Pararhizobium capsulatum DSM 1112: one gene and its partners. The protein of the gene in region 2 interacts with the protein of the main gene of each other region in a pairwise test. Links are inferred from orthologs where the notes say so. Each region holds a gene or a part of one and is shown on either strand. Other genes may lie near its edges.

Region 1 (9,376 bases), 2.1 Mb from region 2 along the record:
AAGCAGGGCGACAAAAATCCCGATCGCAACAAACGCTCTGATGCGCGCACGCCGGCCGGGAGCCCTGTCAACCTGCCTCTCCATGGTCACGCCGCCTCCCCTGAGCGTCGAACACGCGCAAGAAGCTGTGTGACATGCTCTGGATCTGCCTGCGGCGTGATCCCATGCCCCAGGTTGAAGATCAGCGGTCCATTCCCAAGAATGTCCAGGATCCGATCTATCCCCTCATCGAGAGCGATACCACCGGCAACGACCCGCATCGGATCAAGATTGCCCTGGATCGGACCGTCCTTCTGCAACTCCGCCGCAAAGCCCAGCGGAACCGACCAGTCGAGACCGATTGCATCCGCATCCGTCGCCTGCCTGTAAGTTTTCAGGCGCGTCCCTGCTCCCTTGGCAAAGGCGATGATTCGCGCCTGTGGCCGACGTGCCCGAACGCTGTCGATCATTCGACGGACGGGCCTGATCGCATAACGCTCGAATTCCTCCTCGCCGAGAACACCGGCCCAGGAATCAAAAATCTGAACCGCGTCGGCCCCCGCATCAATTTGTTCAACCAGATAGTCAGCCGATACGTCCGCCAGCAAACCGAGAAGATGGTCGAATGCCTCCGGGTGGCGATAGGCGAAAAGCCGGGCAGGGGCCTGGTCCGGGGTTCCCTGACCCGCAATCATATAGGTCGCGACCGTCCAGGGCGCGCCACAGAAGCCGAGAAGGGTTGTTTCTCCGGGCAGCTCCCGCCGCAGTTTCGTTACCGTCTCGATGACTGGCTTCAGGTGACCCGAGACGATCGATGGGTTCAGCCGATGGATCTCTCCAACATCGATCGGGTCCATTCGCGGTCCGTGGCCTTCCTCAAAGCGAACATTCCGCTTCAAGGCGTCGGGGATGACAAGGATATCGGAAAACAGAATCGCTGCATCGAAACCGTACCGACGGATCGGCTGCAATGTCACTTCCGTTGCAAGCTCCGGCGAATAACAGAGATCAAGAAAGCTCCCGGCCTGTTGGCGTGTTTTGCGATACTCCGGAAGATAACGACCTGCCTGCCGCATCAACCAGACGGGAGGAGGAGACAACGTCTCTCCCTGCAATACCCGAAGCACTTTGCGTCCTTGCACAGTCACGTCCACATGTCTCCAACTTAAAACAAAACTGAATCTAGAAGGTTTCTATTTCTTAGAGTCGGTGACTATCAAGGATTAAAATCCATCCCCACCTCATCCACAGGGCCGCCGCGTTGAGCAGCCGTGAGGAAAAAATTCGGCCAATCTGGCACGAAAGTTCGGATAGCCCGGAAAATTGTTTCGATTCAATTCGTTCTGCTCTTCACCACTTGAGACGTGTTTGTGGATAGGCTGTGAATGGGCGTGACATTTTGCCGTAAGCATGAGTCATCTTCACAGGGGCCGCGAAGTCTTCTCCGAGCGTGCGTCAATTGTGAATAACTCGGAAGTTTTCCCCTTGCCTTGGACGGGGGCGAGCCCTTAGCTGTTTTTGTCCCGCTTTATCAACAAGCCCCGGAGAATAACGTGGAGAACCAGAAAAACTATTTCCACCTGCATCTGATCTCCGATTCGACCGGCGAAACATTGATTGCGGCCGGCCGCGCCGCCGCTGCGCAGTTTCAGGCTTCCCATGCGCTTGAACACGTCTATCCGCTGATACGGACGCGAAAGCAGTTGGGGCAGGTGCTCGAGGCCGTCGATGGAGCGCCCGGCATCGTCCTCTATACCATTGTCGATCGCGACCTGGCCGATATGATCGACCAGCAATGCAAACAGATGGGCGTACCCTGCGTCTCTGTTCTCGATCCGATCATCGATATTTTCCAGACCTATCTGGGTGCCACATCCCGTCGTCGCTCCGGCGCCCAGCATGTCATGAATGCCGAATATTTTGCGCGCATCGAGGCCCTCAATTTCACGATGGATCACGATGACGGACAGCTGCCCGTCGATTTTGATGAAGCCGACGTCGTCTTGATCGGGATCAGCCGGACATCCAAAACACCGACCAGCATCTATCTCGCCAACCGCGGCATCAAGACAGCGAACATACCGATCGTGCCCAATGTGCCGCTGCCGGAACGATTGCTCGAGGCGACGAAACCCTTGATCGTAGGTCTGATCGCAACTGCGGATCGGGTTTCGCAGGTCCGACAGAACAGGGTGCTCGGGGCAACCCAGGGCTTTCATGTCGAAGAATATACCGATCGTGCCTCGATCGCGGAGGAACTGAAATATGCGCGCATGCTCTGCGCACGCAACAATTGGCCGATCATTGACGTGACGCGCCGCTCGATCGAGGAAACAGCGGCCGCGATCGTTGCCCTGAGGCCCCGGCTGCGGTAAATCCGCACTCCACTGTCCAGGACCCGTCTATGACCCCTTCTCTCGTGCTTGCGTCTGCAAGCCCCTTTCGCAGGATGCTGCTTGAAAACGCCGGCATCGCTTTTGGAAGTCAGGCTGCGGCCATTGACGAGCGGGCGATCGACGCCAAGCTTGAAGCGGAAGGGGCGTCACCGGAAACGATTGCCCTCGCTTTGGCTGCAGAAAAGGCTGTCGATATCGCAAGGCATTTTCCCGAAGCGGTTGTGATTGGGTCCGACCAGACGATGTCTCTTGGCGCGCGCGTCTACCACAAGCCACGAACTATGGACGAGGCGCGAGATCACCTTCTGTCTCTTTCAGGCCAGACTCACCAACTCAACAGTGCAATCGTGCTCCATCAGGACAAGGAGATTTTGTGGCGCCACGTGTCGTCGGCCCGGTTGACCATGCGTAATTTCGACCGGGATTTTGTTGAGCAACATCTTGCGCGTGTCGGTGAAAAGGCGCTTTCCAGCGTCGGCGCCTACCAGCTGGAGGGGGAGGGTATCCAGCTGTTTGACGCGATCGAGGGCGATTATTTCACGATTCTCGGTCTACCCATGCTGCCCTTGCTGGCTAAACTTAGAGAGATCGGTGTTCTCGATGCGTGATTCACGTGAAACATTTGTTAACCATGCTTTCGTTGCCGGCTACCCGGTCAAGCATTCGCGATCGCCTTTGATTCATGGATATTGGCTGGAGAAGTTGAAATTGCAGGGAAGCTACCGGACTCATGAAGTGACTCCGGATAATTTTCCCGGCTTCATACAGGAGTTGAAAAGTGGACAGTCCGGATTTATTGGTGGCAACGTCACCATCCCCCATAAGGAAGTTGCTTTCTCCCTCTCCGATCGGCCGGATGATTTGGCACGGGAAATCGGTGCCGCCAATACCGTCTGGCTGGAAGACGGTGTGCTTCATGCGACCAATACTGATGGCATAGGTTTCACTGCCAATCTCGATCAATCAGCACCTGGATGGGATGGGATCGAGACGGCTGTTGTCCTCGGTGCCGGGGGCGCAAGCCGGGCGGTCATCCAGTCCATTCGCGACAGGGGTGTCAAAACCATCCATGTTCTGAACCGGACGGTAGCGCGGGCGCGTGAATTGGCGGATTGTTTCGGGCCGGCGGTCCATGCGCAGCCGATGGAAGCCCTCTCGGATATGCTTCCCGGCGCCGGGCTTCTGGTCAATACAACATCGCTTGGGATGGACGGCGGAGAGGTACCCGCCTTCGATTTCAGTTCGATGCGTCCGGATGCTGTTGTCACCGACATCGTCTATGTGCCGTTGAAAACGCATATTCTGGCGCAGGCCGAAAGTCAGGGATTTCGCATTGTCGATGGGCTCGGGATGCTCCTTCATCAGGCCGTGCCCGGCTTTGAAAAATGGTTCGGAGTTCGCCCCACGGTCGATAGCGCGCTTCGCCAATTGATCATTGATGACATGGCGGCTCACACATGATCGTCCTTGGCCTTACCGGATCCATCGGCACGGGAAAGTCGACAACGGCGCAGATGTTTGTAGATCTGGGCATTCCGGTGAACGATGCCGATAAGGTCGTGCATGATCTCTACCAGGCAGAAGCTGTAGAGCCGATCGATCGGGCATTCCCGGGTGTCGTCGTCGATGGCTGCGTGGACAGGGGCAGACTTTCGTTGGCGCTCGCGGAAAGTCCCGCACGGTTCAAGGAATTGGAGGCCATCGTCCATCCGCTCGTTCGTCTGCGTGAAAAGCAGTTCGTCGAAAAGGAAAGAGCCGCAGGAACGCCGATCGTGGTGCTCGATATTCCCTTGCTCTATGAGGTTGGCGGCGAAGATCGTGTGGATGCCGTCGTTGTCGTAACCGCCGATCCAGACATTCAGCGCGAGCGTGTCTTGAAAAGACCGGGGATGACGGCCGAAAAATTCGATCTCATCCTCTCGCGCCAGATGCCGGACGACCAAAAACGTGCGAAGGCGGATTATATCATCGATACCGGCCTCGGGCTTGATTCGGCCCGCACGCAGGTCGGGGCACTTGTCGAACGTCTTCTGAAAAAAAGGTGACCTAATGCGCGAGATCATTTTCGACACGGAAACCACCGGTCTCGATAATCGTCTTGATCGGGTCATCGAAATTGGCGGCGTCGAACTCGACAATCACTTTCCGACCGGCCGGACGTTCCACGTCTACATCAATCCAGGCGATCGTCAGGTTCATCCGGATGCGCTTGCAATCCACGGCATCACCGATGAGTTCCTGAAGGACAAGCCGTCCTTTGCCAATATTGCGTCCGACATGATGGCGTTTTTCGGCGATGCCCGCTGGGTGGCCCACAACGCGAACTTTGATATGGGCTTTATCAATGCAGAGCTTGCCCGCATCGGCCAGCCACCCGTCGCGCCCGATCTGGTGACGGACACTCTGGCACTGGCCAGGCGTAAAAATCCAATGGGGCCGAACTCGCTCGATGCACTTTGCCGGCGCTACGGCATCGACAATGCTCACCGGACGAAGCACGGCGCATTGTTAGACTCCGAACTTCTGGCAGAAGTCTATATCGAGATGAGCGGCGGACGGCAGGCGGCTCTGGGTCTCTCCTCGCAGGAAAGCCGCGGCACCGAGCGGGAACAGGACGATACGATCGTTGTGATCGGCCAGAGACCGCGCCCGTTGGCGCCGCGTCTGACTGAAGAGGAACGCGCAAGCCACGATGCGCTGGTCGCCAAGATGGGTGCCAAGGCAATCTGGGGCAAATACGGCCAACCTCAATAAACCAGCCGCAATAAAAAATGCCCGGCTCGCGAGAACCGGGCATTCGGCTTAACAAGCAAACTCTTCCCAAATCAGTTCGGCGCGGCGGAAACCTGGGCACGAACCTTTTCTTCGGCCATGCGCTGCGTGAACATCTGCGCAAAGTCGATCGGATCGATCATCAGCGGCGGGAAGCCACCGTTGCGGGTTGCATCGGCAACGATCTGGCGTGCGAAGGGGAAGAGCAGGCGCGGGCACTCGATGAAGAGCAGCGGCAGCATGTGTTCCTGCGGAAAGCCGGTAACGCGGAAGACGCCACCATAGGCCAGTTCGACATTGAACAGAACCTTGTCGCCTTCCTTGGCTTCGGCATTCAGCGTCAGGACAACATCAAATTCCGCTTCGGAAAGCGGGTTGGCATTGACGTTGACATTGATGTTGATCGAAGGAGCCTTGTCGCGAGCCTGCAGCGAACGGGGGGCAGCGGGATTTTCGAAGGACAGATCCTTGATGTACTGTGCCAGAACGTTCAGGGACGGACTCTCCTGGGAGCCGCCGTTCGGGTTGGATGCGGTATCGGTCATGAGGCCTTTTCCTTGGGCTTGATGTGCTGTGGCCATCTAGCATTTCGCTCGGAGCCTTACAACCCGGAGCCCTGCCGCATCATGGAAGGCTAGCGCAACCTGTTCCGGTCATCCTGCTGTCCCGGCGAACGAGGTGCATCACGCGAATACTCGTCTTCCTCCAGGTCAACTACCTGCGGACCGCGCCGATGAACGTCGGAGGAGTTGTCTCCGGGGCGGCTTCCGGGTGAAAATCCGAAACCGGAGCCGACCGTGACGATGTTGAGGCGATCACGCATCACCTTCCAGGCGAGGTCTCGTACGGGTGGAAGAAAAAGCAGGATCCCGACAATATCGCTCAGAAAGCCGGGCAGGATCAGTAAAATGCCAGCGACAACGATCATGACCCCATGAACCAGTTCGCGCCCGGGATCGCCGCCACCAGCCGTTGCCTGCTGAAGTCGTCTCAATGTACCCAAGCCCTGAAAACGCAACAGGACTATTCCGGCGACCATGCTGGCAAGAACGAGCATCAATGTCATCCCGACACCGATTTCGTTTCCGACCAGAACAAAGGTCGCGATTTCCGCAAACGGCAACACAAGAAAAAGCGATGGAGCGATCAGAATACGCATGGAACCCACTCATTTATCGAGGAAATGCCATCCAACGGGCGCCTCGTTGCAAGGAATTGATATAGTCGTTTGAATGATGATGCCATGCAGACTATATGGGGTAACCTCAAGGCAAATTAACAGCGGTCTGGGTGGAATGGGCTCTTTCGACTTCGTCACATTGTTTTTTCTGGTCGCCGCGGTGATCATCTTCATCCAGTTGCGCAGCGTGCTCGGTCGTCGTACCGGCAGCGAGCGGCCACCGCTCGATCCCTATTCCAAGCGCGAAACCGCGGAAGGACCGGAGGCGACCGGCAAGGTCGTGCAGTTGCCGCGTCGGGATGGCAGCCCGGATGGCACGGCGAGCTATGCGGCAATCGACGCCTTCACGCCAGCGGGCACGCCGCTCAATGACGGTTTGCGCAGGATAGCAGATGCAGATGCTTCCTTCGATCCGAAGGAATTCGTCAACGGCGCCAAGACGGCCTACGAGATGATCGTCATGGCGTTTGCCGATGGTGATCGCAAGACGTTGAAGGGTCTGCTGTCCCGTGAGGTCTATGATGGTTTCGAAGCGGCGATTGCGGAGCGCGAAGCCAAGGGCGAGGTTCTGAAGTCCACGTTCGTCGGCATCGAAAAGGCCGATATCGTTCATGCCGAAGTCAAGGACAGCGAAGCGAGCGTCACTGTGCGGATCATCAGCCAGTTGATCTCTGCTACCTTTGACAAGGCTGGCGCCGTTATCGACGGCGATAGCGAGGCGGTGTCCGAAGTCAACGACCTCTGGACCTTCGCCCGCGATACACGCTCGCGCGATCCGAACTGGAAGCTGATCGCGACCGAATCCGAGAATTGATCGGACCGGCGCGATGGATTTCAGTCTGCAGCGGGTCGGCTTCTCCGACATCCCCGGTTGGCAAAACGATGATCCGGCTGCGGTCGTACGCGCGCTTGCTCGTTGTCATCGGCATGTCGTTTCGGTCAAACCCCACAAGACCGGCGCGCTCGGCGTCAGCTCGGACGATTTGGGGCTGGCCTTTGAGGCGGCATCGACTGTTGTCGATGCCCTGGCCCCCGAGGGGGCCAGGGATTTCTTCGAGACGCATTTCGTGCCTTTTCTCGTCCGCCCGTCGATGGGAGGGAGAGGTCTGGTCACGGCCTTTTATGAACCCGAAGTCGAGGTTCGGGCAGAACCGGACGCGCAATTTCGCTATCCCTTTTACCGCCGTCCGGCCGATCTCGTTGACCTCGATGACAGCAATCGGCCGTCCGGCATGGATCCCTATTTCGCTTTTGGTCGCCTCCGCGACGGAGCGATTGATGAATATCCGGATCGTAGCGCAATCGAGCAGGGCTATCTTCGCGGCAAGGGGCTGGAAATTGCCTATGCGAAATCCATCGTCGATGTTTTCTTCGCCCATGTTCAGGGGGCGGCCCGATTGCTGTTTCCGGGTGGCCGCGTAACGCGTGTCACTTATGCGGCAAAGACGGGCCATTATTTCTCAGGCATCGGAAAGCTTCTGATCGATCGCGGCGAGATCGACCCCAAGACCGTGTCGATGCAGAGCATTCGCCAATGGCTTGCCGAGAACTCGGATCGGGTTGCGGAGGTCCTCTGGCATAACCGTTCCTTCATCTTCTTTCGGGAGGCTGCGGTCGATGATCCGGTGCTCGGGCCTGTGGCCGCTGCAAAGGTAGCGCTGGAGCCGGGACGCTCACTTGCTGTCGATCGCGCGATCCACACCTTCGGCGTACCCTTTTTCATCAGCAGCGAGACACTGGTCCATATCGATGATGCCAAGCCCTTCCAGCGGCTGATGCTGGCGCTCGATACCGGTTCGGCGATCGTTGGCCCGGCGCGCGGCGATATCTTTACCGGCTCTGGTGACGAAGCTGGCCGACTGGCCGGCTCGGTGCGCAACGCGGCAGATTTTTTCATTTTCATTCCCAAGGCCGCAGCAGCAAGATACGGCGATGGCTAAGGATCGAAAGCTCTCGAGCGAAGACAGAATCCTCTGGGGCAAGGTTGCCCGCACGACCCGTCCCCTGCCGGGACGCATGGAAGATCTTGTCCATTTTGAAGAACCGGAGATTGAAAAAGCGCCTGAATCGCAGCAGCCCGCAAATTTCAAGGACGGGCGCTCCCTGTTGGAAGCCCTCGGTGTTGCACCCGAGCCGCCGAAGCCAACGCAGCACCAGCATCATCCTCTCGAGAAGCCGGTGAAGCGCAAGCTCGCCCGGGGACACCTGCAACTGGAGGCGAGGGTAGACCTGCATGGTATGATCCAGAGCGAGGCACACGGATTTCTGCTGCATTTCCTGATGCGCGCCCACGACCGCGGCCTGCGCCATGTCCTGGTCATCACCGGCAAGGGCACGTCGCTCGGCAGCGAAGGTACCTTGAAGCGAGCGGTGCCGATGTGGTTTTCCCTGCCGGAATTTCGGTCTCTGATTTCCTCCTACGAACCGGCTGCACGCACCCATGGCGGCGAGGGCGCGCTTTACGTGCGTCTCTCCCGGGCCAGGGGAGCGGCACCGTGACGCCCTTCGGCGAAGCCATGCATCGCCTGCGTCTGCAAAAGGGCGTTTCGCAAAAACAGATGGCCGCCGCCATCGGTGTTTCTGCCGCCTATCTTTCGGCCCTCGAACATGGAAAGCGTGGCGCTCCGAGCTTCGATTTCCTCCAACGCGTCGCCGGATATTTCAACGTCATCTGGGATGAGGCGGAAGAACTTTTCGGCTTGGCGGCGCTTTCCGATCCCAAAGCCGTGCTCGATACGTCCGGACTATCCGCTGGTCATACCGCCTTTGCCAACAAGCTTGCGGCGCGAATTCGCCGCCTTCCGGACGAAACCATCGCTGCATTGGAAGAAGTTTTGGAAAACCGGCGTTTTCCTGATAAGGATCGTGAATGATCCCCTGTTTTCTGCCGGTTTTAGCGCCTCGGGATTTGGAAGCGCCAACAGTTTCCCTATATTCACAACAGCCGTGGATCGGGTGATTCGCCCGTAATCGCCGTCAGGCCTCTTTAGAGGCTTGGAACCCTGGAAAGACTAGAAACTATATGACCGATACTCCTGAAACCGCCTCC
Region 2 (10,594 bases):
TGGTTTCAACGGCTTGCTACATCGCTCGTATCCATGGGGTGCGCTCGGCCATGCCGATGTTCAAGGCCTTGGAAGCCTGTCCCCAAGCGATCGTCATCAAACCAAACATGGAGAAGTATGTCACCGTCGGCCGTCAGGTGAGGACGTTGATGCAGGAACTGACACCTCTCGTGCAGCCGCTGTCGATCGATGAAGCCTTTCTGGAGCTTAAGGGTACCGAGCGGCTACATCACGCGGCGGCAGCCTTGACGCTGGCACGCTTCGCCCGTCGCATCGAGAACGAGATCGGCATCACTGTTTCCGTGGGTCTTTCCTATTGCAAGTTCCTCGCCAAGGTCGCATCCGACCTGCAGAAGCCCCGTGGTTTTTCGGTGATCGGCGAGGAGGAAGCCCTGAGCTTTCTCAGCGAAAAGCCGGTAACGCTCATCTGGGGCGTCGGCAAAGCCTTTGCGACGACGCTGGAGCGTGACGGCATTCGCACCATAGGCCAGCTCCAAACCATGGAGGAAGCCGATCTGATGCGGCGCTATGGCACCATGGGACAGCGTCTCTTCCGGCTTTCGCGCGGAAAGGATGACCGACAGGTGGAGATCAACGGCGAAGCAAAGAGCGTTTCCGCTGAGACGACCTTCAACGATGACCTCTGCGACTATGACCAGCTCATCGTCCACCTGCGCCGTCTCAGCGAGAAGGTCAGCGCGCGCTTGCGCAAATCAGAAATTGCCGGCCAGACAGTTGTCCTCAAATTGAAAACCGCGGACTTCAAGACCCGGACCCGCAATCGCCGTCTGGAGGACCCGACCCAGCTTGCCGACAGGATTTTTCAGACCGGTATGCAGCTGCTGGACCGGGAAACGGATGGAACCAAGTTCCGGCTGATCGGTATCGGCGTCAGCGATCTCGGCGATCCGGCGCTGGCAGATCCCCCGGATCTGGTCGATCGCAACGCCAGTCGAAGAGCGGCAGCCGAGGCAGCGATGAACATCCTGCGGGACAAGTTCGGGAAAGCCAGCGTCGAGACGGGCTACACCTTCGGAAAGGGTCGGCGGGATCGCTAAATGCCCCATAAACCGACCGCCAGCGACTGCAAGTCTTCTCCGGCGTAGCAGCTTTACACGGAAATTTGAACGCGCTTGCAAAGTGGATGGCTCAAGATTGCCAACTCCCGCAAAACTTCGTTAAATCCCTTTGTCTAGGCTGGCCTTTCATCTGGTTCATGCCTTGGCGGGACGCGCGAGGACGAAACCGGACGTTTGTATTTGCCGCGCATGAAGCCGCACGAACCGGCGCGCGGACTTTAGTAGCTCCGGATGTCGTCATGGTTCAGCGTATCGCCTTTCGGTCCAGTCTTCTTGCTCTTGCCCTTGCGGCCAGTACGGCACTTGGCACGGGAAACGTCCTCGGTGCGACAGAACGCCCACTGCAGATCATCGTCTCCAAGGATCAGCAGTCGCTCGTCGTCTACGACGGCGACACGGTGGTCGCCACGTCACACGTCTCCACGGGCAAGAAGGGGCACGCCACGCCAACAGGCATCTTCTCGATCCTGCAGAAGGCGCGCCATCATCGCTCCAACATCTATTCAGATGCACCGATGCCCTTCATGCAGCGGTTGACGTGGTCCGGTATCGCGCTTCATGCGTCCGGTCAGGTGCCGCCCTACCCGGCCTCCCATGGCTGCGTGCGCATGCCCGACGATTTTGCGAAGACACTTTTTGGAATGACTGAACACGGCATGCATGTCCTCATATCTGATAAGCAGGTGCTGCCGACGCCTGTTTCCCACGCGTTTCTCTTCCAACCCAAAGCTGAGGCGCCGCCACTGCTTTCAGATGTAGAGCTGCGGCCGACAGGCTCGCAGCTGCCCTCGTCTACGCAACCCGTCGAGATCGCGATGGGCGAACCGGCAGACAAACCGGCAGAAAGCGCACTACCTTCCGGGCCGCCTGTTCGCATGCTGATCACCTGGCGTGGACAGCGGGAAACGACGATGGACGCACAGAACATTCTGATTGATCTCGGCTTCAATCCCGGCCTTCCCGACGGCGTTTCCGGCTCCCAAACAGTTGAGGCGATCGCGGCGTTTCAGAAAAGCGAAAATCTTCCACCGGACGGACGGGTGACCGCCGAACTGCTTTCTACGCTTTACAAGAAAACGAACCGGGGAACGCCTGCCAATGGCCAAATCCTCGTTCGCCGGGACTTCGCGCCGGTCTTCGAAGCCCCGATCACCATTGCCGAGCCGCATGCGGCATTGGGCACACATTTCTTCCAGTTTCATTCTGCAGCTGACGCCGACAACAATGGAAGCGGCGGGAGTTGGTTTGCGACCACACTCGACAACGCGCTTCCAAAGACGATTAAGGCGCGTCTTGGTTTGACGGACGACAGCGATTCGCTTGCCTTCAATGCTGCTGAACGCACACTTGATCGACTAAGCCTCAATGCAGAGACGCGCCAGAAGATCGAGAAGATGCTCGCTGACGGTTCATCTCTGACCATAACGGATAATGGCCTTGGTCAGGAAACCGGAAAGGGCACGGATTTCGTCACAATTACGTATGCAGGCCCCAAGGGCTGAGACCGTCCCTGGATTCGTGATCAGACGAGTTCGACGTCTATGACACCGGGCGTTCCGCGCATGGCGGCGGCAATTTCCGCCGAAATCCGATACCGCTCGTTGAGCTCGACCTCAATCTCCCGCTGGCCATTGTCCTTGATGACAACGAACGATACGAGTCCGTCGCCCTTGGTGTTGAGGTGGGTCGCAACCGATCGCAGAGGGCCGCTGTCACGCACATAGACGCGCAGCGCCTTCTGCATCTGTAGAGAGCGTTCTTCCAGTGATTGCAGCGTCTGGATGCGCAAGCCGATACCTTCCGGCCGCTCTTCCGCCTGCACGGTCATGACGAGTGATTTGCCCGCTTCCAGCAGGTCTCGGTACTGATTGAGCGCCTCGGAAAACAGCACGGCTTCGAACTGCCCGGAGGAATCCGAAAAGGCGATGATGCCCATCTTGTTGCCTGTGCGGGTCTTGCGCTCCTGCTTGGACGTGACCGTACCGGCGAGACGGCCGGCTGTCGCACCTTTTTTTACCGAGGCTGCGAAATCACCAAAGGTCTGTACCCTGATCTTTGCGAGCAACTCGTTATAGGTGTCGAGCGGGTGAGCCGAGAGATAGAAACCCAGAACCTGGAACTCGCGGTGCAGCTTCTCCGACGCGAGCCAAGGTGAATAGGCTGGCAAGGCCAGCTTTTCAGGCCCTGTCGCAAAGCCCGCACCGAACATGTCGCTCTGGCCGCTGACCTTGTTTTCCTGGGCACGCTGCGCAAGACCGAGAATTCGGTCCATCCCACCAACCAGTTCAGCACGATCGTAGCCGAAACAATCGAAAGCACCGGCACAAATCAGGCTTTCGAAGACGCGGCGGTTCAAAAGCTTCGGATCAATCCGCAGGCAGAAGTCCTCAAGGCTTTCGAAAGGTGCATCGCCACGCACGGCAACGATATGATCGACTGCAGCTTCACCGACGCCCTTGATGGCCGCCAATGAGTAGTAGATGCAGTTGTCGCCGGTCTCGAAGCGCCTGAACGATGTCTGCACCGATGGCGGAATGACCTTGATTCCCAGCCGGGCGGCGTCCTGCCGGAAATCGTTGATCTTGTCGGTGTTCGACATATCGAGCGTCATCGACGCTGCCAGGAACTCGACGGGATAATGCGCCTTCAGATAGGCGGTCTGATAGGACACAATGGCATAGGCTGCCGCGTGGCTCTTGTTGAAGCCGTAGTTTGCGAACTTCGCCAGGAGATCGAAGATCATATCGGCCTGTGGCTTCGAGACGCCGTTGGCAACCGCGCCATCGACGAAGCGGGCCCGCTGCTTATCCATTTCCTCTTTGATCTTCTTACCCATGGCGCGGCGCAGAAGATCGGCCTCTCCGAGCGAATAGCCTGAAAGAACCTGGGCGATCTGCATCACCTGTTCCTGATAGACAATAACGCCCTGCGTTTCCTTGAGCAGATAATCGATCGTCGGATGGATCGATTCGATCTCTTCCTCGCCATGCTTGCGGGCGTTGTAGACCGGGATGTTCTCCATGGGACCCGGTCGATAAAGCGCCACGAGGGCGATGATATCCTCGATGCAGTCCGGTCGCATGCCGATCAGCGCCTTGCGCATCCCGGCGCTTTCCACCTGGAACACGCCGACCGTGTCGCCATTCGACAGCATCTCGTAGGTCTTTTCATCGTCGAGCGGCAAAGCCTCGAGCGCAACGGTGATATCGCGCTTGGCGATAAAGTCCACGGCGGTCTTCAGTACTGTCAGTGTCTTCAGGCCGAGGAAGTCGAACTTGACGAGGCCGGCCTGTTCCACCCACTTCATGTTGAACTGGGTGACCGGCATATCGGAGCGCGGGTCGCGATACATCGGCACGAGCTGCGACAGCGGACGGTCGCCGATCACGATACCGGCGGCGTGGGTCGACGCGTGACGGTAAAGGCCTTCGATCTTCTGGGCGATATCGAGCAGGCGGCCGATAACCGGCTCCTTGTCGACTTCTTCCTGGAAGCGCGGCTCCTCTTCGATCGCCTTCGACAGAGGCGTCGGGTTGGCCGGGTTGTTCGGCACGAGCTTGCAGATCTTGTCGACCTGGCCGTAAGGCATTTCCAGCACGCGACCAACGTCGCGCAACGCGGCGCGTGCCTGAAGCGAACCGAAGGTGATGATCTGCGCCACCTGCTCGCGGCCGTATTTGCGCTGAACGTAGCGGATGACCTCTTCGCGCCGATCCTGGCAGAAGTCGATATCGAAGTCGGGCATCGAAACGCGTTCAGGATTGAGGAAGCGTTCGAACAGCAACGAGAAGCGTAGTGGGTCGACGTCGGTAATCGTCAGTGCATAGGCGACCAGCGAGCCCGCACCGGAACCGCGGCCCGGACCAACGGGGATATCCTGCTGCTTTGCCCATTTGATGAAGTCCGCAACGATCAGGAAGTAGCCCGGAAATTTCATGCGTTCGATGACGCCAAGCTCGAAATCCAGCCGCTCGCGATAGTCCTTTTCGGTATAGCCGGCGGAGAGGCCCAGCTTCTCCATACGCTCCTCAAGGCCCTCCTGGGCCTGGCGCCGGAGTTCCTGCGATTCGGCGCGCTCAGCTTCCTGCGGATCGTCGGACGCACCGGTGAAGCGCGGCAGAATAGGGCCTCGCGTTTTCAGGACGAAGGAGCAGCGGCGCGCGATCTCCACAGAGTTTTCGAGCGCTTCCGGTAGATCCTTGAACAGCGCCACCATGTCCTTGCGGCTTTTCAGATAGTGATCGGGTGTCAGTCGGAACCGGCTGTCGTCGGAGACCATGGCGTTGTGCGCCACCGCCATCAATGCGTCATGGGCCTCATATTCGGCAGGCGATGGAAAGAAAGGCTCGTTGGTCGCGACCAGCGGCAAATCCATCTTATAGGCAAGCTCGATCATTCGACCTTCGTGGCGCCGATCGAAGCGCCCATGCCGCTGCAGCTCGACATAGAGCCGATCGCCAAACAGCGCCGCCAGTGTCTTCAATCGCGCCTCCGCAAGAGCGCCGTGACCCGAGCGTACCGCCATGTCCACCGGACCACCGGAAGCACCAGTCAAGGCGATCAACCCCTCCGTGCCGCCGTCACGTAGCCACGATAAAGCAATGCGCACCGCCTGCCCGCTCTCACCATCGAGATAGGCGCGGCTGACTATATCGACGAGCCGAACATATCCGGCATCGGTGGATGCAATCAGCACGATCGATGGCAGCTTCGCCAGATGCTGCGCATGACCGCGCTTCTCACCATCAACCTCATCCTCCATGTCGATCGACAGCTGACAGCCGATCAACGGCTGCAGACCGTCGTCCATGGCCTTCTGAGAGAATTCGAGCGCAGCAAAGAGATTATTGGTATCGGCAATGCCGATCGCCGGCTGGCCATCGGAGACAGCCTTGCCGATGATCTTCTTGATGGGAAGCGCGCCCTCCAGAAGAGAAAAGGCGGAATGAACCCGCAGATGCACGAACAGCGGATCACCGCCCTCGCCTGCCTGCGTCCCTACATCTTGCTTCGTCGCTTCGGCCATGGCTCGCTCCGATTCCTGTCAACGGAACGATATCCTGCTTCGGATCGGTGATGTCCACTTTTCATCCTTCACCGCTCCGATTTTTCCGCAAGCTGCGAATTTGTCCACAGAGCGCGAACAGATAAAATGGGCTGAAGAAGGATGATTACATCCCCATAACGAGGATGGAGAAACTGGCGATGAACATAATCATGGAGGTGAAGGCGGCAAGATCACGAAGAAAATCGGTCATTTCAAAGCTCCTTTTCCGTTATGTTTTTATTTTGTTCTATTTTTGTTCACTCGTCAAGCAGCGAAATGGAATTTACGATGTGCTGCGCCGCGATACTTTACGGAACCAACCAGTCAAGCAAACCGACCGAACCGGACAGACAAATCTGCTGCCGCGAGGCGGTTGGCACAATCTACTCGAATCGAAATTGGCGGTGTGGGCGGTCGTGTTTTGCAGGTCAATGCCGATGTTGCACCTGACCTGCTGAAGGCGCTGATCCGCCTGGTGCAAGAAGCATGATCGCTGGGGGCGCAAACGCGCGGGTCTATCCCCTCGCCTGCGGCGTGACCGACCTGCGCAAAGTGATCGACGAGCTGATGGCACTGTTGAAGTCATCGTTACGACAGAAAACCGCGTCCGGTTCGGCATTCGTATTCCATGGACAACGAGGTAATCGGATCAAGCTGCTGTTCTTGCGCAGCCAAGGCTTCTGTCTCTATTACCAAGCCCTGAAGAATGGCCGCTTTCCTTAGATATCGGCAAGCGATGGCACGGCGCAGCTTACGGCGGCACAACTGGCGATGCTATGGGAAGGGATCGAGTAGCGACGCTCCTCCTGGACGTTTGCGCCGGCACGCGTCGCCTGAGGCAAAGCATAACATTTATAGATACATATGCGACGACTTGGTATCAAAATAGAACGGAACCCTTTCGACCTACCGACCGCCTGTTTTTGATACGTTTTTACCGTCCTTTGATTGTTTCGAGTTTTGCGGTGATTGTGTCGCGGGCGAGTTGCATGTCTTCCCGCGTGCCAGAGATGAACAGTCGGCCGGTTGCGCCCATCATCTGGACGTCGTTGATGACGGCGTTTGGGGCGACTTTTTCGGCCTCATTGGCCGCGACGCAGGCAAACAGCGCCGGCGCCATCTCGTAGATCAGCAGCGCCACGCCCGGGACCAGGATCGAGGCATCGCGGGAGCGGTTGAGGATGATCGCGTGCTGGTCGGAGAGATCCTCGATGATGTCGTGATAGAGGATCTGCGGCTTGAGCTGTTCCTCCGGCCGCCGATGCCTGCGAGGATGGCCTCGCCGGCCGCGACCAGTTCCTCCATTCTGTCCGAATGCAGCTCCAGCAGCCCGAACTGCCGTTCGGTGTAGAGGATGCCCGGCTCCATCGAGGGCGCGGATTTGAGCGCCAGGTCGGTGATGCGGTGGATCGCCAGCGCCGGCGCCACCTCGATGATCAGGGAGTTCTGCCCGGCAAAGGGCGGATATCCCCTCGCCCGGGTGGGCGAGGACAGATATGCTGCGAACTGCGGCTGAAGATCCTCGATGGGAAGATAGACGCGAAGCTCTGTCATGCCCCACTCCTTCTGTTAATCTTGGGCGGGCTGTTAATCTTGGGCGGGCTGTTAATCTTGGGCGGGCTGTTCAATCTTGCCCGGGCTGTTAAATTTTGCGCGGGGATACCGGCCGGCTTCAGGCCTTGAGGGTCGAAGTGCCGGCCAAGATCGGCATGCGGACGGGCGATGACATGGACGGCGGTGACTTCGCCGACCAGTCCTGCGGCTTCCGCGCCGGCTTCTGTTGCCGCCTTCACCGCGCCGACATCGCCGCGCACGACAATGGACACCAGACCGCCGCCGACCTCGTTGCGGGCGATGATCTCGACATTGGCCGCCTTTACCATCGCGTCGGCGGCGGAGAGGGCCGGCACGTAGCCCTTGGTTTCAATCATGCCGATTGCCAGATTTGCCATTTCAAAGCTCCTTCATTTTTGTGCTTTTGGGTTGATATTCGTGGGTTGTTCGTCGATCGAGCCGACGATCAGCGCATCGATCGGCGCGGAGCGTTCGGGAAAGTAGGCGGCGGCCACCGAGCCCTGCGTCACAAGGACAGTCTCGCCCTCGGCGCAGCCCAGGGGATCAAAGGCGATGAGCCTTGCCCCCGTTTCGGTTTCCACCTCGAGCAGGGCGCCGGTCGGAAGCGTGCCGATATGGCGCGTCGACCAGAGCCTGCCGCTGACGCGGGCCTTAATCATGTCGCACTCCTTTCGATTCTGATGCCCCGGCGGCGAGCCTCGTCCGCAGCAAGGGGCGTTAATCTGCTTTGCCGGCCGATGCGCAGCCGCGTCGTGTCCGACCCGAGGCCTGTGATATCGCGCTCGGTGATCAGGCTTTTCGTCACCTGCGGCACGGCCGACGGCACTGTCGTCACCAGCACCGATGCCTGTTGCTGCACAGGCTGAGCCTGGGAAAGCGGCAGGGAGGAAAGCGGCGGGGAAGAAACCGGCACGGACGGCGATGCGGGCGCATAAGCAGCCATCGGCATCGCCGGTCCGGCGGCGGCGAGTGTGGGCGCACCCGCCGGCACGAATATCAGGCGCCCCTCCTGAAGCGCTGCAGCAAAGCCCGGATCGGCGGCGCGGCGCAGCACCGAAAGCGCAAACTCCGTCAGCCCCCGGGCATCGTCCACCCGCACCCGCTCCTCACGGCTCCCGGCCGCGCCCAGAAGCTCGGCCCGGATGGCGGCGATCTCCTCGGCCAGCACGTCGCGGATGAGGGCGCGAATGTCCGACATCAGCGTGCTCCCGCCTCACGCAGCACCCGCTCGGCGGCATCGCGCGCATTGCGCACATCCGCTTCGGTGCCCGCCAGGTAAAGTCGGCCGTTGGCGCCGATCATCCGCATGTCGATGACCTTGATGTCGGCTTCCTTCTCGGCCTCGTTGCAGGCAAGAATGGCATAGGCCGCCGGCTGGCATTCCAGCAGATAGATGCTTTCGCCGCTGAGAACCATGGAACCGGTCTTGTTGCGGTTCATCAGGAAGGCATGCTGTTCGTCGACCCGCGTGACGATCTTGGACGCCATGATTTTCGGCTTCTCGGCCTCGTCTGGTTTCTTGCCCATCGCCTGCAGTGCCGCTGCCGCACCCGCCTGGACCTCGGCGGTGGAATAGGCATGGAATTGCAGCGTGCCGAACTGTCGCTCGACCACGAGGAAACCGGCGCGCACCTCGGCGCTTTTCAGGACCGTATCCGTCAAAGCCTCGATGTCGAGCCCCGGTGCAATCTCGATGATCTGCGCTGCCATGCGCGCGCGGCAGGGTGCCGCGCATCCAGGTCGCGGTATAGGCCAGCGTCTGCGGCTGAAGCTGGTCAATGAAGATGAAAGCGCGAAGATCTGTCATGGCTGGCCCCCGGTCAGCTGGCGAAGTTCCTGGAGAATGAGGTGCCGCAGCAACTCGCGGTCGGCCCCGCTCTCGAACCCTTGCGATGGTGCGGTGGTGGGCGATGGTGCGATGGTGGGCGACGGTACGGTCGGCGCCGCAGCGGTGGGGGACGGTGTGGTGGGACGGCTGGAACCGTCCGGTCCCTCGAAGGGCGCCCGCACATGGGAGAAATCGCCGAAGGGCACGGCCGCATCGCTGTTCCAGGCAAGCCGCGTCCAATGGACGAGGTGTTGCGGCCCGATATTCTCGCCAACCGAGGAGCGGCCGGCATAACCGGTACCGATCATGAAGGACGGCGCCAGATGCGTGGCAAAACCCGCCGCCCCTTGCGAGCAGGGCGCATTGACCACCACGCGGTAGACGCAGAGCGCTGCGGCATAATCCAGCGCCTGCTGCGCATCCTCGCCGTGATAGGCGGCCGAATGCCCGGCGCCCGACATCCGCAGGATCATCTGCGCCACGCCCTTGGCCCGCTCAAAGGTGCCGACCGACATCAGGGCCAGGACCGGGCAGAGCTTTTCCCGGGTCAGCGGTTCCTCGATGCCGGCGCGATCGACCGGCGCGATCAGCACCTTGGTGCCCGGCACGACGCGAATGCCAACCTGCCGGGCGATCCACACCGCACTCTTGCCGACGGCCGCAGTGTTCAAATGCCCGCCCGGGAACAGGAAGTCCCGCAGCCGCGCCACGTCGGCCTCGTTGCACAGATAGCCGCCCGCCGCCCGCAAGGCCCGCTCGAAGCGCTGGCGATTGCTGTCCAGCGTCAGGAGCACGCTTTCATTGGTGCACAGCACGGAATTGTCGAAGCTCTTGCTGTCGATAATCCGCTGCGCCGCCGCCGTCTGGTCGGCGGCGGCTTCCTTTGTACTTGGTTTTTCCGTGTTCCCCTCGGAGACGCGTTGGGACGACGGCGCGTCAACTGAGCGGAAGCGAGATATTCGGGAATGGTCGGCGACTTGGCGCATCCATGCGAAACGCGGAAGTGGAGTGATTCGCGCCGGTGGACTGATTGTTTGCTGATGTGGCGCTCAGCTGGAGAGGTTT
Region 3 (9,278 bases), on a different replicon or contig from region 2:
GCCGGATTTTCGGATGACGATCGCCCGTTTCCTTGCCGGTTCCGCCCAGCGTGACATTCTGGAGGATGGATACCTCGTCTTCTACGACAGCTGTTTCGCCTATAACAAGGCCACCCCCGTGATCGAGCATGATGCCACGCCCCATCACCGCCGCCGGATGAATATCGATGGCGAAGACTTCGGAGATACGGCTCTGGATATGGCGGGCCAGATGCCGGCGCCCCGTCGTCCAGAGCCAATGGGCGACGCGGTAGCCCTGCAGGGCAGAAAAACCCTTGAAATAGAGAAAGGGCGTCAGGACTTCGGTGTTGCTCGGGTCGCGATCCTTCACGGCTGCGAGATCCGCTGCGGCCGCACCGAGCAGGCCCGGCTTGTCGGTATAGGCGCCGTAGATCAATGCAAGCAATTCGTCGCGATCCACGTCATGGTCGGCAAGCTTGATCGCCAGACGATGCGACAGCGCGTGGCCGAAGCTCACATGCATCAGCACGGCCGAACTCATGGCCCGGGCCAGCGCCGGATCGCGGTGAAGCGCTGCGTCGGCCTCTTCCCGCAGAGCATCCCAGAGAGCTGCCACCTCGCAGCGGGACGCATCCTCCACGGGAAGGGTGACGACATTGCTTTCCTGTGCGGACATTCCGGCATCCTCCAAAACCGTGTGAGACCGCCGCCCGTTGGGATGGAGGCGGCGGGAAACGTCATGCCTTTGCCGGCTTTTCCAGCAGGTGCAGCAGGTCAGGATGGTGCTCGGCTGCGACATCCGGATGGGAGCGCAGGCGGCTCTTCAGGTGGTTGATGCCGACTTCCCGGAAGATCGGGTTGAGCGGATCGACGGTAATGCCGCGCTCGCCGCGCTTCAGCTCTTCCGGTAGCGGAATGACCGGGATCGTGGCGTCGTAGCGGGCACCGAGGAAGAAGGCGACCGAGAAACGCTCCGTGCCGCTCGGCGGGGTCACCACATCATGCACGTCGGCCTTGACGAAACCGTTGGTCGCCAGTTCCAGAAGCTCGCCGCTGTTGATGACAAAGGTGCCGGGAACCGGGGGGGCCTCGATCCAGACGCCCTCTTCCGTGCGAATGCGAAGGCCTGGTGTCGTATCCTGCAGGAGCACGGTGACGAAGCCGCCGTCCTTGTGCGCGCCGACACCCTGATCGCTGCCGGCGGCATCGCGGCCGGGATAGCGGATGATCTTCAGGAGTTGCGACGGCGACGGTTCGTAGATCTCGGCAAAGGCATTTTCCGGCTGGCCGAGCGACAGCGCGATCGCCTTCAGTACATCGATGCCAATGCGGGTGACTTCAGCCTGGTAGCGCAGCAGCAGCGGCCGCAATTCGGGCAAAGCTTCCGGCCATTGGTTCGGACCGTAGAGCCGGTTCCACGGCGTATCGGCACCGGATGCCACCGGCTCACCCTCGGTGTTGACGTCGAGCTGTTCGCGCCAATCCTGCTCGCCGCGGGTGCGCTCATATCCCGCGCGGTTATATCCGCGGAAATGCGGCGATTTCACCATCTCGATCGAAAGCTTGTCAGCCTCCGGCAGCGTAAAGAAGCGCTTGGAGATGGCGATGACGTCATCGATCAGGCTCTGCGGCACGCCATGGCCGGTCAGATAGAAGAAACCGTGATCGTGCAGCACGCGGGTCAGTTCTTTGATAAAGGCTTCGCGCTCGGCCGAGCTGCCGTAGAAGCGGGAAAAATCGATCGTCGGCAGATGGGTCGGCTTGGTGTGGATCGTCATGTTCATACTCCTCGAAAAGAAAGATCAGGTTTGGTCGTGGCTGCGAGCCACGAGGCGGCTGCGGGCCACGCGATGGTTGACGGTGCGCGCGGCCCAGTCGCCCGCCACCTGGATCGACTGCACGATGATCACGAGCACGATGACGACGGCGACCATCACTTCCGGCATGAAGCGCTGGTAGCCGAAGCGGATACCGAGATCGCCGAGCCCGCCCCCGCCGACCGTTCCGGCCATGGCGGAATAGCCGACAAGGCTGACGAGTGTGACTGTCTGTCCCGCGAGAATGCCGGGCAGCGCCTCGGGCAGAAGCACCTTCCAGATGATCTGCAGCGGCGTGGCGCCCATGGCTTGCGCGGCTTCGATCAGGCTCTGATCGACCTCACGCATCGCAGCCTCCGCAAGGCGCGCATAGAGCGGCGTGATCGCGATCGTCAGCGGCACGATCGCTGCAGCGGTTCCGACCGTCGTGCCGGCCAACAGCCGGGTCAACGGAATGATCGCAACCATGAGAATGATAAACGGCGTGGAGCGGATCAGGTTGACGACCGTGCCGATGACGCGATTGAGCGCCGGGCGTTCGAGAAACTGGCCAGTTCCGGTGACGACCAGCAGCACGCCGAGCGGCAGCCCGATCAGCGTCGACAGCAGCGCGGCAACGCCGACCATGGTCGCCGTCTGGAGAATGGAATCAAGAAGCAGCGCGACGAGTGCCGGCGGCAGAAGATCGGACAGCATGGCCGATAACCTCTCCATGGAGACCGAGGGATGACAGATGGGCGAGAATGGCGGGCACACGATCGGCCGCCTCCGGAAGCAGCAAAGTGAGAATGCCGAGCGGCCGTTCGTCGATGTAGTCGATGCGGCCATGCAGGATCGAGGCCCGGATGCCGAACTTGACGGCGAGATCGGCAACAACCGGCTCTTCTGCTGCTTCGCCGGTGAAGACAATGCGGAGCACGGGCGCCGTGTCGCTGGAAGGTTCGGGGCTCAGCCGTCCGGCCACCTGCGGCGGCAGTTCGTGCGCCACGATCGACGACAGGAAGGAGCGCGCCACTGGCGATTTCGGGAAGGCGAAGACATCGAAGGTCGGGCCGCTTTCGACCACCTGGCCATGCTCCAGCACGGTGACATGGCTCGCGATGGCACGAACCACCTCCATCTCGTGGGTTATGAGCACGATCGTCAGGCCGAGGCGGCGGTTGATGTCCTTCAGGAGCGAGAGGATCTGCTCTGTCGTTTCGGGATCGAGCGCCGAGGTCGCTTCGTCCGACAGCAGCACCTTCGGATCAAGCGCCAGCGCGCGGGCGATGCCGACACGCTGTTTCTGGCCACCGGAAAGCTCGACCGGATAGGCATCGGCCTTGTTGGAAAGACCGACGAGATCGAGCAGCACGGGAATGCGCTTGCGGATCTCTTCCTTTGAGATGCCGGCGATCTCCAATGGCAGCGCGACATTATCCGCCGCTGTCCGCGACGACATCAGGCTGAAATGCTGGAAGATCATGCCGATATCACGCCGGGCACCGCGAAGGTCTGCGCCCGAAAGACGGGTGATATCGTGGCCGGAGACTTCGATCCGGCCGGAGGTCGGAACCACCAGCCGGTTGAGGCAGCGCACCAGCGTGCTCTTCCCCGCGCCCGAGCGGCCGATGATGCCGTGGATATCGCCCTCCTCCACGGAAAGCGACACCTTGTCGAGAACAGGCCCGGCCTTCTGGTCGTAGACCATGGTCAGGTCTTCGACACGGACCACCTGTCGCCGGGCCGGGGCCGCCGTCACGGAGGGCTCCACTTTCTCATCAATCCGCAGCACAGGGGAAAGAGCAAGCTTGGTCATAATCTTACCAGACCGCGATGACGTTGCCGCCGAACTTGGTCTCGATGAACGACTTCACCTCCGGCGACTGGTAGGCTTCGACCAGTGTCTTTACCCAGGGCGCATCCTTGTTCTTCTCGGCAACGCCGATCAGGCAATGGTAGTCGGATAGCTGGTCTTCGATGAGGATGCTGTCGCGGGTCGGAACAAGGCCGGCGCTCAGCGCGAAGTGCGAGGTGATGACGGAGAAATCGACATCTTCCAGCGAACGCGGAAGCTGCGCGGTTTCGAGCGGGATGATCTTGATGTTCTTCGGGTTCTCTATGACGTCGAGTTCGGTCGCGTTGAAGGTGACCCCGGCGGTGAGCTTGATCAGGCCGCCCTTTTCGAGCAGCTTCAGGGCGCGGCCGAGATTGCTCGGATCGTTCGGGATCGTCACCTGCGCGCCGTCAGGCAGCTCGGCGAGCGTCTTGTACTTCTTCGAATAGCCGGCCATCGGCAGGAGTACCGTCTTCCCGACAGAGACGACGGCGAGGCCGCGGTCGCGGTTCTGCTGGTCGAGGTACGGCGTATGCTGGAAACCGTTGGCATCGAGATCGCCGTCATTGGTAGCCGGGTCGATCAGGGCGCCATCGGAAAACTCGATGACCTCGATATCGAGGCCCTTGGCCTTGGCGATCGGCACGATGGCTTCGGCGATCTGCGCATGCGGCCCGGCGGTGACGCCGAAGCGGATTTTTTCAGCGGAGGCCGAAGCGGCTGTTCCCAGAAACAGCGCAAGCGCCGGCAGGATAAGCAAAGAACGATAGCTACGTTTCATCAGATAGGTCCCCTTGTATGGCATGGATGGAATGAGAAGAATTCGGGTTACGAAGCGGCCTTCCAGCCGCGCTCGTCGCGCCAGGCCGCAAGCCGGCGCACGGCCTCGTTCAGGGTTTCGGTGCGCTTGGCAAAGCAGAAACGGATGCGGCTGGTGACATCGCGCTTGCCGTAGAACGATGAGATCGGCACCGGCGTCACGCCCGCCTCCAGCGTCAGCCGGCGCGAGAAGGCAAGATCGTCTTCTTCGGGTGCAAACCCGCTGCGGTCGGCAACGGCAAAATACGTCGCCTCGGCCGGATCGACGGCGAAACCGGCGGCGCGCAGCCCGGCAACCAGCAGGTCGCGACGCTCGGCGAGCCCAGCCTTCAGCCCATCGAAATAGCTGTCTGGCAGGGCGAGACCAACGGCGATAGCAGCCTGCAGGGCGGGCGGCGTCGTAAAGGTGATGAACTGATGGGCGCGGGCGATCGGGCGCAGAAGATGGGGTTCCGCCGTCACATAACCGACCTTCCAGCCGGTGACGGAGAAGGTCTTGCCGGCCGAGCCGATACGCACGGTGCGATCACGCAGCTCAGGCAGGAAGAACGGCGAGCGATGGCGCGCGCCGTCGAAGACCAGATGTTCGTAGACCTCGTCCGAAACGATAGTCAGGCCGTGCTTGAGCACCACATCGCGCAGGGCCACCAGCTCGTTGTCGTCGAAAATCTTGCCGATCGGGTTCATCGGCGTATTGAGCACGATGATCTTCGTGCGCGGGGTAATCGCCGCCTCCAGCTTGTCGGCCGTCAGCTGCCAATGGGGTGGCTCAAGGCGGACGGGGACAGGCACGGCGCCGGCGCGACGGATGAGCAAGTTATAGGCGTCGTAGACGGGCTCGATCACGATCGCCTCGTCACCCGTATCAAGCAGGCCGAAGAAGGCATCCGTCAGGGCTTCGGTCGCGCCAGAGGTGACCAGCACTTCCTGCTCCCAATCGACCCCCTGGCCGAAAAAGCGCTGGGTATTCTCCGCCACCGCCTTGCGCAGCGCCGGAATACCCATCATCGGCGGATACTGATGCGGGCCTTCACGAAGGGCAGCGATGGCCGCCTCGATCAGCTCTTCCGGCTCAAGCGCCTCGGGAAAGCCCTGACCGAGATTGATCGATCCCGTCTCGGCGGACAGCCGTGACATCTCTTCGAAGATGGAGGTGCCGGCGGCACCGAAGACAGAATTGACCATAACGTCGCAAAACCATTGAACGATTTCCAATGGCAGCGAGGGTATTATCGACTATTTCTATAGGCAAAGAAATTTATTCCACGCAACCGAGGTTCGCGGGAAAAGCTCGGCTTCTTCGTCCCGCGCTGGCAGCCGACGGTTTTCGTCGCCAGAACGTCCCCTGCCAGCGAAATAAACGATAATTTCACCTCATAAAGCCGGTTTCACCCGTCATCAGGCTTGCACCATGCCGATGTCGTCTCCTCGCCCCCTGAGCCGACATCCATTCCGACGGTCTGGCACTGTGAAAAATTATACCGGCGACCAATCATCAGGCCGGGATTTCAGCCGAGCGGCCGTGCCGGAAGGTTGCGCCGGTATGACGATCCGGCAGTCGGTTTCCTTCGCCGAACAAACGCTTGCGCAGGCTTCCCTCGCCATAGGCCGTCTTGTATCGGCCACGCTGCTGCAGCACGGGGACGACCAGATCGATGAAATCCTCATAACTTTCCGGCGTCACCGTGCGGGCGAGATTGAAACCGTCCACCTCGCCGTTGTCGATCCATGTTTCGAGCGCATCGGCCACCTGCTCCGGGCTGCCGATAATCAGCGGATAACGGCCGCCAAGTTCCATGCCCGATAGAATGCTGCGCTTCGTCCAGCCGCGTTCGCGGGCGAGATCGACAGAGGTCTGGACGAAATTGCCTTTGCCGTAGGTAATCGGCTCATCGAGTTCGTATTGGGAAAAATCAATGCCGGTGCCGGCGGAGAAATGGGCAAGGCCCGCCTCTGGGCTCGCATAGCGGACGTAATCCTCGTATTTCTCCTGCGCCGCTTTCTCAGTCCTGTCGACGACAACGGTGATGCCGGCGAAGATCCTGATATCCTCGGCCCGCCGCCCTTGCGCGACGGCACCCTGCCGGATGCTCCGTGATGCGGCTCGCGCCACGTTGGTGTCAGGCGATGAGATGAAGACGCATTCGGCATGGCGGGCGGCGAACTGCTGGCCACGACCGGAGGTACCAGCCTGATAGAGCACCGGCGTGCGCTGGCGTGACGGTTCGCTCAGGTGATAGCCATCGGCGCGGTAGTATTTGCCCTCGTGTTTTATCTTTCGCACATGCTGCGGATCGGCATAGACCCGCGCCTGCCGGTCGCGAATAACGGCCTCGTCGTCCCAGCTTCCTTCCCAGAGAGCGTAGAGCAGATCGAGGCATTCGTCGGCACGGTCGTAGCGTGTATCATGTTCACCAAGGGCGGCCTGCCCCACGGCGCGCGCGGCGCTGTCGAGATAGCCGGTGACGATGTTCCAGCCGATGCGGCCTTCGGTCAGATGATCGAGCGTCGACATACGGCGGGCGAAGATATAGGGCTCCTCGGCATGCACGTTGACGGTCACGCCGAAGCCAAGCCCGTTGGTAACCGCCGCCATAGCCGAGACCAGCATCAACGGATCGTTGACCGGAAGCTGGATCGATTCCTTCAGCGTCAGGTCGACCGACTGCTGATAGACGTCATAGACGCCGACGATATCCGCCAGAAACAACCCGTCGAACAGGCCGCGTTCCAGCGTCGCCGCAAGCGAGGTCCAGTAGTCGAGCCTGTTATATTCGTCCGATCGATCGCGCGGATGAGTCCAGAGACCGTGGTTGATATGGCCGACGCAGTTCATGTTGAACGCGTTGAGGAGAATTTCTTTTGGTGAACTCACGGACAGCTTTCAAATAGTAATTTCTGGAACAGCGCTTACCTCGTCGTCACGTCGGGTGACAGGCTGGCGATGCTGAGGATGGCGTGGGTCGTCATGGGGCTTCACTAGAAAGCGACGCGCCACGTCAACATAGCCGTTATAGACCAAGCCGCCATTCACCGAGACCAGAAAATCGCGGTGACGGCGATAGAGCAAGGGTATCCGGTACCATGGAACGCCGGGCCGCTTGTGATGCAGCACATGCAGGTTGTTGTAGAGGAAGAGAAGTCCAAACAGCGGGCTGTTTTCGACGATGGCCGTGCGCTCGTCGTGATGGTCGGCATAGCGATGTTCGGCATAGGACCGCAGCCGGCTGAGTGCTGCGCCGACATAGACGAAGCCGAAGAGATAGAGCCACAGGGGCATTTCGCAGACCCACATCACCCAGACCAGAACGGCGCCGACGCCGATCGCGTGCCGCGCCCACAATGCCGCGCGGTTCCGGTCACCTTTAAAGACCAGTGCGGCTTCCTGAACGAGGAAGTTGACGATCATGACAACAGGGCCGAGCGTCAGCCGTCCAAGCAACGTCGTGTTCCACGCCGCCAGGCGGCGGCCGAGCCAGCCGATGCTCTCCCAGGCAACTTGTGTAAAGTAAGACGATTCCGGGTCTTCGATCGGGTCGGTCAGGTGTTCGTCGCGATGGTGGGTCAGGTGGCCTTCTCGGTAGATCGCGTAAGGCAGCCAGAGCGACAAAGGCGGCCAACCGATCGCATCATTGACACGCCGGTTGCGGGTCGGATGGCCGTGGATGACCTCATGCTGCAGCGACCCGTGCCAGGCGACCAACCAGCCGCCAGCGGCGATGACCACGACGACCGGCAATGACTGCCAGAACCATGTCACGGCAAAGTAGCCACCATAAATGGCGAGAGCCAAAGCCACCGTCTGCCATTCAATTCGGGCGATGACGGAAAGGGTGGATTGGGAAGGCAGTATTTCTGGCGACGGGCGGATGGACATGACGTTAATTCCGACAAGTGCGAAAAACCGATAGATTTCAACTGCCAATATAAAAGGCCAACGCCGGGAGCCGCGCCGTATGGCTTTGCATCAGAGTTCGGAAAAACGGAAAACTGGTTGCGAAAAGAGGTCATATTGGAAAATATTTATTCTATATAATTTATAGATTATTGGCTCTAATCGTTCCATCGAATTGACGAGCGCCTTTTCCGGTTGAGAGGGCGCTCCAGACCGGAGGGAAATTCCATGACATTCAACCCCACGCGCCGACAGGTACTTGTCGGCGGCGCGTCCATCGCGACCATCGTCGCCTTTGGAGGCGTTCATCCCGCCGTCGCAAACGAGGACCGCACCAAGATTGCAGTTCGCGTCGAGAAGGACCTTTCCAATCTCGATCCCGCCAACCGTTCCGGCCCGGTCGATCTTAACGTGATCTGGTCGGTGCAGCAGGGCCTGATCTCGTTCAAGCCGGGCTCGACGGAATGGGAGCTCGACGCTGCAGAAGAGCTTGAACAGGTCAGCGACACCGAAATCCGCTTCAAGCTGCGCAGCGGCCTCGCCTTTACCGGCGGCTATGGCGACCTGACGGCCGAAGACGTGAAATTCTCCTTCGAGCGCTTCATCAAGCCGGATAGCGAAGGCAAGCCCGTTACCTACGCCAAGGATTGGTCCGCACTTGATCGCGTCGAAGTGACCGGCCCGCTCGAAGGCCGTATCATCCTGAAGAACCCAGCACCGGCGCTTTACACGATCGCGTTGGCCGATGGCTCTGGCCGTATTCTCTCGAAGAAGGCTTTCGAAGCCCTCGGAGAAAAGGCAATCGCCACGAAGTTGATCGGCAGCGGTCCTTACGTGCTCAAGGAATGGACCCCGCGCGAGCAGTTCGTCCTTGAAATCAACCCGGACTACAAGGGCGCGATCAAGCCGCACTTCCTTCAGATCGTCGGCAAGCCGATTGGCGAGCAGAAGACCGCCGAGATCGCCTTCC

What was found.
Region 1: the proteins of dnaE (region 2) and dnaQ interact in binary tests that used the Escherichia coli proteins (3 or more experiments, as listed by UniProt). The link is inferred for Pararhizobium capsulatum DSM 1112 from one-to-one orthologs.
Region 3: the proteins of dnaE (region 2) and QO002_RS20605 interact in binary tests that used the Escherichia coli proteins (3 or more experiments, as listed by UniProt). The link is inferred for Pararhizobium capsulatum DSM 1112 from one-to-one orthologs.

Annotation. Positions count from the first base shown.
Region 1 is NZ_JAUSVF010000001.1:376,565-385,940, forward strand. What follows is about bases 3,399-6,276. They hold dnaQ (DNA polymerase III subunit epsilon), read left to right. Parts: upstream 3,399-4,424; coding sequence 4,425-5,129; downstream 5,130-6,276. Other genes in these bases: QO002_RS01725 (shikimate dehydrogenase), read left to right, coding at 3,399-3,836; coaE (dephospho-CoA kinase), read left to right, coding at 3,833-4,420; secB (protein-export chaperone SecB), read right to left, coding at 5,201-5,692; QO002_RS01745 (FxsA family protein), read right to left, coding at 5,782-6,276. Outside these bases: protoporphyrinogen oxidase HemJ, read right to left, coding at 1-90; hemE (uroporphyrinogen decarboxylase), read right to left, coding at 87-1,127; QO002_RS01715 (pyruvate, water dikinase regulatory protein), read left to right, coding at 1,533-2,354; QO002_RS01720 (Maf-like protein), read left to right, coding at 2,384-2,983; more of QO002_RS01725, read left to right, coding at 2,976-3,398; more of QO002_RS01745, read right to left, coding at 6,277-6,306; QO002_RS01750 (Tim44/TimA family putative adaptor protein), read left to right, coding at 6,443-7,141; mltA (murein transglycosylase A), read left to right, coding at 7,155-8,267; QO002_RS01760 (Smr/MutS family protein), read left to right, coding at 8,260-8,826; QO002_RS01765 (helix-turn-helix domain-containing protein), read left to right, coding at 8,823-9,200; gyrB (DNA topoisomerase (ATP-hydrolyzing) subunit B), read left to right, coding at 9,350-9,376. UniProt on the Escherichia coli protein: DNA polymerase III is a complex, multichain enzyme responsible for most of the replicative synthesis in bacteria. The epsilon subunit contain the editing function and is a proofreading 3'-5' exonuclease.
Region 2 is NZ_JAUSVF010000001.1:2,467,287-2,477,880, reverse strand. Bases 2,402-6,497 are described here. They hold dnaE (DNA polymerase III subunit alpha), read right to left. Parts: upstream 6,106-6,497; coding sequence 2,602-6,105; downstream 2,402-2,601. Other genes in these bases: QO002_RS12110 (hypothetical protein), read left to right, coding at 6,285-6,497; QO002_RS12120 (L,D-transpeptidase family protein), read left to right, coding at 2,402-2,581. In the rest of the region: QO002_RS12125 (DNA polymerase IV), read left to right, coding at 1-1,058; more of QO002_RS12120, read left to right, coding at 1,319-2,401; more of QO002_RS12110, read left to right, coding at 6,498-6,584; IS66 family insertion sequence element accessory protein TnpB, read left to right, coding at 6,613-6,849; QO002_RS12100 (hypothetical protein), read right to left, coding at 7,061-7,267; QO002_RS12095 (hypothetical protein), read right to left, coding at 7,255-7,680; QO002_RS31120 (BMC domain-containing protein), read right to left, coding at 7,677-8,078; QO002_RS12085 (EutN/CcmL family microcompartment protein), read right to left, coding at 8,091-8,360; QO002_RS12080 (hypothetical protein), read right to left, coding at 8,357-8,899; QO002_RS31175 (BMC domain-containing protein), read right to left, coding at 8,899-9,117; QO002_RS12070 (aldehyde dehydrogenase family protein), read right to left, coding at 9,505-10,515. UniProt on the Escherichia coli protein: DNA polymerase III is a complex, multichain enzyme responsible for most of the replicative synthesis in bacteria. This DNA polymerase also exhibits 3' to 5' exonuclease activity. The alpha chain is the DNA polymerase catalytic subunit.
Region 3 is NZ_JAUSVF010000002.1:16,181-25,458, forward strand. Bases 3,511-6,290 are described here. They hold QO002_RS20605 (aminotransferase), read right to left. Parts: upstream 5,599-6,290; coding sequence 4,423-5,598; downstream 3,511-4,422. Other genes in these bases: QO002_RS20595 (methionine ABC transporter ATP-binding protein), read right to left, coding at 3,511-3,576; QO002_RS20600 (MetQ/NlpA family ABC transporter substrate-binding protein), read right to left, coding at 3,581-4,375; QO002_RS20610 (LLM class flavin-dependent oxidoreductase), read right to left, coding at 5,909-6,290. Outside these bases: cysE (serine O-acetyltransferase), read right to left, coding at 1-637; QO002_RS20585 (isopenicillin N synthase family dioxygenase), read right to left, coding at 699-1,739; QO002_RS20590 (methionine ABC transporter permease), read right to left, coding at 1,764-2,474; more of QO002_RS20595, read right to left, coding at 2,428-3,510; more of QO002_RS20610, read right to left, coding at 6,291-7,288; QO002_RS20615 (fatty acid desaturase), read right to left, coding at 7,298-8,290; QO002_RS20620 (ABC transporter substrate-binding protein), read left to right, coding at 8,537-9,278. UniProt on the Escherichia coli protein: Shows aminotransferase activity with methionine and histidine as substrates, and to a lesser extent also with phenylalanine.